Regions from separate parts of the Streptomyces sp. NPDC051180 genome, predicted to be linked through region 1. Evidence: riboswitches for the same ligand, from Rfam matches in the RefSeq annotation. Region 1 holds a riboswitch; the other holds the start of a gene.
What was found. A riboswitch is a leader RNA that binds a small molecule or an ion and turns the genes downstream of it on or off. The one in region 1 is predicted to bind glycine.
Positions count from the first base shown of each region.

Region 2: it holds a riboswitch for glycine, as region 1 does, so the genes downstream of both, gcvT (glycine cleavage system aminomethyltransferase GcvT) here and gcvP (aminomethyl-transferring glycine dehydrogenase) in region 1, are expected to answer to the same signal.

Region 1 covers NZ_JBFBBC010000031.1:6,606-10,890, forward strand. Annotated here, with positions in the region: gene gcvP (aminomethyl-transferring glycine dehydrogenase) at 1-2,740, opposite strand, end outside; glycine riboswitch at 2,920-3,019, opposite strand; gene AB0424_RS30500 (PRC-barrel domain-containing protein) at 3,133-3,498, shown strand; gene AB0424_RS30505 (DNA polymerase IV) at 3,616-4,285, opposite strand, start outside.
Region 2 covers NZ_JBFBBC010000019.1:92,940-97,224, reverse strand. Annotated here, with positions in the region: gene AB0424_RS27540 (enhanced serine sensitivity protein SseB) at 66-806, opposite strand; gene AB0424_RS27535 (AAA family ATPase) at 927-1,589, opposite strand; glycine riboswitch at 1,748-1,847, shown strand; gene gcvT (glycine cleavage system aminomethyltransferase GcvT) at 2,008-3,132, shown strand; gene gcvH (glycine cleavage system protein GcvH) at 3,210-3,590, shown strand; gene glyA (serine hydroxymethyltransferase) at 3,623-4,285, shown strand, end outside.

The DNA.
Region 1 (4,285 bases):
GGTTCCACTCGCCGCCCAGCGCTGCGGCGGTGTGCGGCGCGTTGTGCAGCGGGTTGTCCTCGGCGGGCCACTGGCCCGAGGCGACCTTCTCGATCTCGGCGCGGATCGCGATCATCGTGTCGCAGAAACGGTCCAGCTCGGTGAGGTCCTCGGACTCGGTCGGCTCGATCATCAGCGTGCCGGCCACCGGGAAGGACATCGTCGGCGCGTGGAAGCCGTAGTCGATGAGGCGCTTCGCGATGTCGTCGACGGTGACGCCGGTCGCCTTCGACAGCGGACGGAGGTCCACGATGCACTCGTGGGCGACCAGTCCGGCCGGTCCGGTGTAGAGCACCGGGAAGTGCGGCTCCAGGCGCTTGGCGATGTAGTTCGCCGCGAGGACGGCGACCTGGGTGGCGCGCTTGAGTCCCTCGCCGCCCATGAGGCGCACGTACGACCACGAGATCGGCAGGATGCCGGCGGAGCCCCAGGGGGCGGCCGAGATCGGGCCGACGCCGGTCTCCGGGCCCGCGGTGGGCTGGAGCGGGTGGTTGGGCAGGTACGGGGCGAGGTGGGCGCGGACGCCGACCGGGCCGACACCGGGACCGCCGCCGCCGTGCGGGATGCAGAAGGTCTTGTGCAGGTTCAGGTGGGAGACGTCGCCGCCGAAGTGGCCGGGCTTGGCCAGGCCGACGAGGGCGTTGAGGTTGGCGCCGTCGACGTACACCTGACCGCCGGCCTCGTGGACCTCGGCGCAGATGTCGGCGACGTGCTCCTCGAAGACGCCGTGCGTCGACGGGTAGGTGATCATCAGCACGGAGAGCTCGTCGCGGTACTGCGCGATCTTGGCGCGCAGGTCCTCGACGTCGACCTCGCCGTCGTCGGCGGTCTTGACGACGACGACCTTCATGCCGGCCATGACCGCGGAGGCGGCGTTGGTGCCGTGCGCGGAGGACGGGATGAGGCAGACCGTGCGCTGCTCGTCGCCGTTGGCGCGGTGGTAGGCGCGGACGGCGAGGAGGCCGGCCAGCTCGCCCTGGGAACCGGCGTTCGGCTGGATCGACACCTTGTCGTAGCCGGTGACCTCGGCGAGGCGCTCCTCCAGCTCGGTGATGAGCGTGACGTAGCCCTGCGCCTGCTCGACGGGGGCGAAGGGGTGCATCTGGCCGAACTCGGGCCAGGTCACCGCCTCCATCTCGGTCGTGGCGTTCAGCTTCATCGTGCAGGAGCCGAGCGGGATCATGCCGCGGTCGAGCGCGTAGTCGCGGTCGGCCAGCTTGCGCAGGTAACGCAGCATCGACGTCTCGGAGCGGTGCGCGTGGAAGACCGGGTGGGTCAGGTACGCGTCGGTGCGCAGCAGCGCGGCCGGCAGCGTGTCCTCGGTGACGGCGTCCAGCGCCTCGACGTCGGCGGTGACGCCGAAGGCGCCCCAGACGGCGGCGAGCTGCTCGCGGCCCGTGGTCTCGTCGCAGGAGATCGAGACGTGGTCGGCGTCGACGCGGAAGAGGTTGACGCCGGCCTCGCGGGCGGCGGCCACGACCTCGTCGGCCTTGCCCGGGACGCGGGCGGTGAGGGTGTCGAAGAAGGCGCCCTGGGTGAGCTCCACGCCGCCGGCGGTCAGGCCCGCGGCGAGGATGGCGGCGTACCGGTGGGTGCGCTGGGCGATCTGCCGCAGGCCGTCCGGGCCGTGGTAGACGGCGTACATGCCGGCCATGACGGCGAGCAGGACCTGCGCGGTGCAGATGTTGCTGGTCGCCTTCTCGCGGCGGATGTGCTGCTCGCGGGTCTGCAGGGCGAGGCGGTAGGCGCGGTTGCCGTCGGCGTCGACGGAGACGCCGACGAGGCGGCCCGGGAGGGAGCGGGCGTGCTTGTCCTGGACGGCCATGTAACCGGCGTGCGGGCCGCCGAAGCCCATGGGGACGCCGAACCGCTGCGTCGTGCCGACGGCGATGTCGGCGCCGAGCTCGCCGGGCGAGGTGAGCAGGGTCAGCGCGAGCAGGTCGGCGGCGACGGTGACGATCGCGCCGAGCTCGTGGGCCTGGTCGACGACGGCCTTGATGTCGCGCACGGCACCGGAGGCGCCGGGGTACTGGATCAGGACGCCGAAGACACCGCGCTCGGCGACCTCGGCCGGGATGCCCTCGCCGAGGTCGGCGACGACGACCTCGACACCGGTCGGCTCGGCGCGCGTCTGGATGACGGCGATCGTCTGGGGCAGCGCGTCGGCGTCGATGAGGAAGACGCCGTTCTTGACCTTGCCGACACGGCGGGACAGCGCCATGGCCTCGGCGGCGGCGGTGCCCTCGTCGAGGAGGGAGGCGCCCGAGGTGGGCAGGCCGGTCAGGTCGGCGACCGTCGTCTGGAAGTTCAGCAGGGCCTCCAGGCGGCCCTGGGAGATCTCCGGCTGGTAGGGCGTGTATGCCGTGTACCAGGCCGGGTTCTCCATGACGTTGCGGAGGATGACCGGCGGGGTGAAGGTGCCGTAGTAGCCGAGGCCGATCATCGGGGCCAGGACCTGGTTGCGGTCGGCGAGCGAGCGCAGCTCGGCGAGGACCTCGGCCTCGGTGCGCGCCGAGGGCAGGCCCAGCGCCTCGGTGTTCTTGATCACGTCCGGCACCGCGGCGGCGGTGAGCTCGTCGAGCGAGCCGTAACCGACCTGGGCGAGCATCTTGGCCCGAGCCTCGGCGTCGGGGCCGATGTGCCGCTGCTCGAACGGGATGCCCTGCTCGAGCTCGGAGAGCGGAATGCGGTTGGCGGTCATGTACGGAGGCCTCCTGGTCGTCACGACCTGCGAGGGGCACCACGGCGCGGGTACCCGGACGGCCTCCCCCTCTGTCATCTCAACCTGAGAGTTTCACCGGCACGCCTCACGGCACGCCGGCTTTCACCGTCGGTGAGAGCGGGACGCCGTCGGGCATCCGCTCTGCTTTCCAGAGTGACCTCGTCCGCGCGGTACAGGGGCCTGAGAGATTCCGGGGAGGATTTGCTCCTTCGGCGCCCACCGGAAGGTTTCTCCGGGGGACTCTCCCGCACAGGGTCGACAGCCACAGCCAGCCTACCAGCGCCGTTGTGGCTGCCATCGCTCAAGTGGCCGACATCCCAGTTGTGCACTTTCGTAGGGGTGTAGAGCAGTTGCGACCAGTTGGAGGGACCGTGCAGACCGACATCGATCCGCGCAGCCTGATCGGCCGCAAGGCGTACGACCGCAACGGACACAAGATCGGCACCGTGGACGAGGTGTACCTGGACGACGCGACCGGCATACCGGAGTGGGCCGCCGTCCGCACCGGCCTGTTCAGCCGGGACGCGTTCGTCCCCCTGGACCCGAGCGACCTGCTCGACGACGGGCTCCACATCCCCTACGAACGCGCCCTCATCAAGGACGCCCCCGACTTCGGCGTGGGACGTCACCTCTCCCCCGAGCAGGAGCTCCAGCTGTACCGCCACTACAGCCTCGCCCTGCCCCCGCCCCCCTCCGACCACCCGGACACCGACTTCGGCCGCCTCGCCGGCTCCTGACCCCCCGCGCCTCCGGCCCACCCTCGCGAGCGGGCGGGCCGAGCCCGGCTGACGCGGGCCCGAGGTCTCGCCGGGCACCACGGTGCCCGGCCTTCCCCCTCCGCGACGGAAAGCCGCTCACCCCACCAGTGGCAACGGCTCCCCCGCCACCAGGTCCGGATCGTCCACGGCGAACGTCCGGACCCGCCCCGGGGCCGTCGACCCCGGCTCCTCGAAGCGGACGGTGACCCGCCCGACCCCGCTCCCCTGCACCCACCCGGGGCCGTAGACCGCGTGCCGGACGTCGTGCCCGGGCGACCAGTGGCGCTCCACGGGCTCAGGCGCCCCACCGGGCCCCTCGGCACCACCGGCACCTTCCGGGGCGGCGTCAGGGGCGCTCAGGGACGTGGAGGCGCCCTCCGCGGGCGATTCGCCCTCGGTCTCCTCCGCGGCACCGGCCGCCTGGGCGAACAGGTCCTCCTGCGTGTAGTCCGCCAGGCCGCTGACGCCCACCCCGAGCAGCCGTACGCCGCCGGTGGTGTCCACCGCCTCCAGGAGCCGCCCGACGGCCTCGCGCACGACGGCGGGATCGTCCGTGGGACCTCTCAGGGTCTCGGACCTGGTCAGGGTCGAGAAGTCATAGCGCCGCACCTTCAGGACGATCGTCCGCCCCGAGTGGCCCGAGGCCCGCAGCCGCCCGACGCACCGGTCGGCGAGCCGCTCGACCTCCACCCTGATCCGCACCCGGTCGTGCAGGTCGACGTCGAAGGTGTCCTCGACGGAGACCGACTTCGCGTCCCGCTCGGCC
Region 2 (4,285 bases), on a different contig from region 1:
CGGCGTGCGTGCCGCTGCCGAGTCCGTTCGGCCCACCGGCCAGTTCAGCTTAAACAGGCGCCCGCTCACACGGCGGCGCGCTGGTAGAACGGGCGCACCCGCTCCAGCATCCAGTCACCGACCGGGTCCTGCGCCATGTCGAGCAGGATGAGGTTGACCGGCCAGGCGACCTCGACGCGGCCGAGGGCCCTGCCGAGGGCGTCCAGCGGCGCGTTGCGGTCGACGCCGTCCCAGGCGGCCAGCTGGACGCCGACGAAGAGGGCCGGTTCGGTCCCCTCGACGCTGGCGAGCGCGCGCCGGGCGGTGGTGACGACGCCGGTGGCCTCGAACTCGGCGGAGGCCGCGGCGAGGAAGTCGACCGGGTCGTCCTGCCAGTCGGGCTCGAAGAGCCGGACGCGGCCGCCGGAGGCGGGGCCGTCGAGCGGGGTGCGGCCGGTGCGGCAGAGTTCGGCGACGGCCGGGGGCGGCAGCGGGACGCCGACGGTGCCGCCGGGGTTCACGGCGATGCCGAGCTGCGGGGGCAGGCCGCGGGCGAAGTCCCGGGCGGGGGCCACCGCGAAGGACATGTGGTCTCCGACACAGGCGAGGAACTGCTGCTCGGAGCTGAAGACGGGGACGTAGGCCGCGCCGTCGATCTCCAGGGTGGGGAGGTCGAGGTCGGGGCTGTCGGGGCCGCCGCCGTTGGGGAGGGGCACCCAGACCGCGCTGCGGCCCAGCACCTCGACGAGACGCCCGCCCGCCGCGGGGTTGCCCAGTGAGGCGGCGAGGACCTCTTCGAGCTCGTTGCCCGGCCACGTCACGTCCACGGTCGTCTTTCCCCTTCTCGCACGGCCTGCCGCACCGGCCGCCCGGCAGCACCCTAACGCCGCCCCGGCGCCGCCGTGGCCAAAAGGGAAGGGTACGGGCCCTTACGGGGCCGGGGGCCGTCAGACGGCCTCGCGGAAGGAGATGCGCCGCAGGGTGTCGGCGGCGGCCCGGTCGAGGAGGGTCACGGAGGCGCAGCCGGGCGGGAGGCTGCCGGACTCGGCGGCCCGCAGGAGCCGGCCGACGGCTCTGCGGTGGCGCGCGAAGGCGTAGGCGGAGACGCCGCGGCCGCGGGCGTGCTGGCCGGCCCGGGCGGTGTCCGGGGTGACGTCGAGCAGGACCAGGTGGAGAGCGCGGCCGCGGCGGCGGGCCTCGCGGGCGAGCCAGCCGCGGACCCAGGACTGGGTGCCGCAGTCGTGGACGGTGACGCTCGCCCCGGAGCGCAGGGCGCGGCGGAGGCCGGCGTAGTGGGCGAGCCGGACGAGGGGGCGGTAGACGGCGTACGGCAGGAGGCGTGGCATGCGGGCCTCCCAGCGCTCGCGGGCGTCCTGGGAGTCGATGCCGTGGCCCTCGGCGGCGCGGCGCATGAGGGTGGACTTGCCGCTGCCGGGGAGTCCGGAGACGACCACGAGGTCGCCGGCGGCGAAGGTGAGGGCGCGGGGGCCTCGGCCGCCGCGCTCGCGCAGGTCGCGCAGGAGACGGCCGCGGCCGCGGGTCCGGGCGCGGGCTCGCTGGGACGGTATGCCGGTGCCGGTCGCGTACGCGCCGGTGTGCTGGATCCTCATCGCTCCCCCAGTCGGGTCTCAGGAGACCTGAGGAGACCCTTGCCCAAGAAGTGTAAAGAAACGGTAATGGCACACAAGCGATTTGCCCCGCCGACACCGCGTGCAATGATGTGCGCGCCAGGCGCGCACAGTCGCCACACAATCGCATACCGGCCGCTCGAATCCGCGCGGGAGAGTTCCGGACAGCCGAGTGCGTCCGGACGCCGAAGGAGCAAGACCCTCCCTTGAATCTCTCAGGCCCCGTACCGCGCGGATGAGGCAGATCTGAAAAGCGGGACACCTCGCGTGTCCCCACCCAAGGTGCAAGCCGAGGATGCCCTCGGTGAACCTCTCAGGTTCCATGACAGATGGGGAGGACGTCCTCGCCCGTCATGTGTTTTCGTCACCGATCACGCCCTTGGGACCCGGGAGCCACCCCATGACCACTGCCCCCCGTCTGACCGCCCTCGATGCCCTGCATCGTTCGCTGGGCGCGACCATGACCGACTTCGCGGGCTGGGACATGCCGCTGCGGTACGCGAGCGAGCGAGAGGAGCACAACGCCGTCCGCACGCAGGCCGGCCTCTTCGACCTCTCCCACATGGGCGAGATCACCGTCACCGGTCCGCAGGCCGTCGAGCTCCTCGACCACGCCCTGGTCGGCAACATCTCCACGGTGGGCCTCGGCCGCGCCCGGTACACGATGATCTGCCAGGAGGACGGCGGCATCCTCGACGACCTGATCGTCTACCGGCTGGGCGAGACGGAGTACATGGTCGTCGCCAACGCGTCGAACGCGCAGATCGTCCTGGACGCGCTGGTGGCACGCGCGGAGGGCTTCGACGCCGAGGTCCGCGACGACCGTGACGCGTACGCCCTGATCGCGGTGCAGGGCCCCGAGTCCCCCGGCATCCTGAAGTCGCTCACCGACGCCGACCTGGACGGGCTGAAGTACTACGCCGGCCTGCCGGGCACGGTCGCGGGCGTGCCCGCGCTGATCGCCCGCACCGGCTACACCGGCGAGGACGGCTTCGAGCTGTTCCTGAAGCCGGAGCACGCCGAGGGCGTGTGGAAGGCGCTGACCGAGGCGGGCGCCCCGGTCGGCCTGATCCCCTGCGGCCTCTCCTGCCGCGACACGCTCCGCCTGGAGGCGGGCATGCCGCTGTACGGCCACGAGCTGACCACCGCCCTGACCCCCTTCGACGCCGGCCTCGGCCGCGTCGTGAAGTTCGAGAAGACGACCAACGAGGGTCGCTTCGTCGGCCGTGAGGCGCTGGAGAAGGCCGCCGAGCGCGCCGAGTCCGCCCCGCCGCGCAAGCTGGTCGGCCTGGTCGCCGAGGGCCGCCGGGTCCCGCGGGCCGGCTTCTCCGTCGTCAAGGACGGCGTGGTGATCGGCGAGGTGACCTCCGGCGCCCCGTCCCCGACGCTCGGCAAGCCGATCGCCATGGCCTACGTGGACGCGGCGCACGCCGCTCCGGGCACCGAGGGTGTAGGTGTGGACATCCGTGGCGCCCACGAGCCGTACGAGGTCGTCGCGCTGCCGTTCTACAAGCGCCAGAAGTGACGCATCCGTCTCACTCCGCGTCTCACCCCGTAAGACCCACGTTCATCAGTACTCCCCCGATCCAGGAGAATCAGGTCATGAGCAACCCCCAGCAGCTGCGCTACACCAAGGAGCACGAGTGGCTGTCGGACGCCGTGGACGGCGTCGCGACGATCGGCATCACGGAGTTCGCCGCCAACGCGCTCGGTGACGTCGTCTACGCCCAGCTCCCCGCCGTCGGCGACACCGTCACCGCGGGCGAGACCTGCGGCGAGCTGGAGTCGACGAAGTCCGTCAGCGACCTCTACTCCCCCGTCACGGGCGAGGTCGTCGAGGCCAACCAGGACGTGGTGGACGACCCGTCCCTGGTGAACACGGCTCCGTTCGAGGGTGGCTGGCTGTTCAAGGTGCGCGTCGCGGGTGAGCCGGACGACCTGCTCACCGTCGACGAGTACACCGCGTTCTCCGCCGGGAACTGAGACCGGGCCCGAGACCCCTTAGGGATCGATTCATGTCGCTTCTGAACACTCCCCTCCACGAGCTGGACCCCGACGTCGCCGCCGCCGTCGACGCCGAGCTCCGCCGTCAGCAGTCCACCCTCGAGATGATCGCCTCGGAGAACTTCGCTCCGGTCGCGGTCATGGAGGCCCAGGGCTCCGTCCTCACCAACAAGTACGCCGAGGGCTACCCGGGCCGCCGCTACTACGGCGGCTGCGAGCACGTCGACGTGGCCGAGCAGATCGCGATCGACCGGATCAAGGACCTGTTCGGCGCCGAGTACGCCAACGTCCAGCCGCACTCCGGCGCCTCCGCGAACCAGGCCGCCCTCTTCGCGATCGCCCAGCCCGGCGACACGATCCTGGGTCTGGACCTGGCCCACGGCGGTCACCTGACCCACGGCATGCGCCTGAACTTCTCGGGCAAGCAGTTCGACGTGGTCGCGTACCACGTGGACGAGGCCGGCCTGGTCGACATGGCCGAGGTCGAGCGCCTGGCCAAGGAGCACCGTCCCAAGGTGATCATCGCGGGCTGGTCCGCCTACCCGCGCCAGCTGGACTTCGCCGAGTTCCGCCGGATCGCCGACGAGGTCGACGCCTACCTGTGGGTCGACATGGCCCACTTCGCGGGCCTGGTCGCGGCCGGTCTGCACCCGAACCCGGTCGAGTACGCGGAC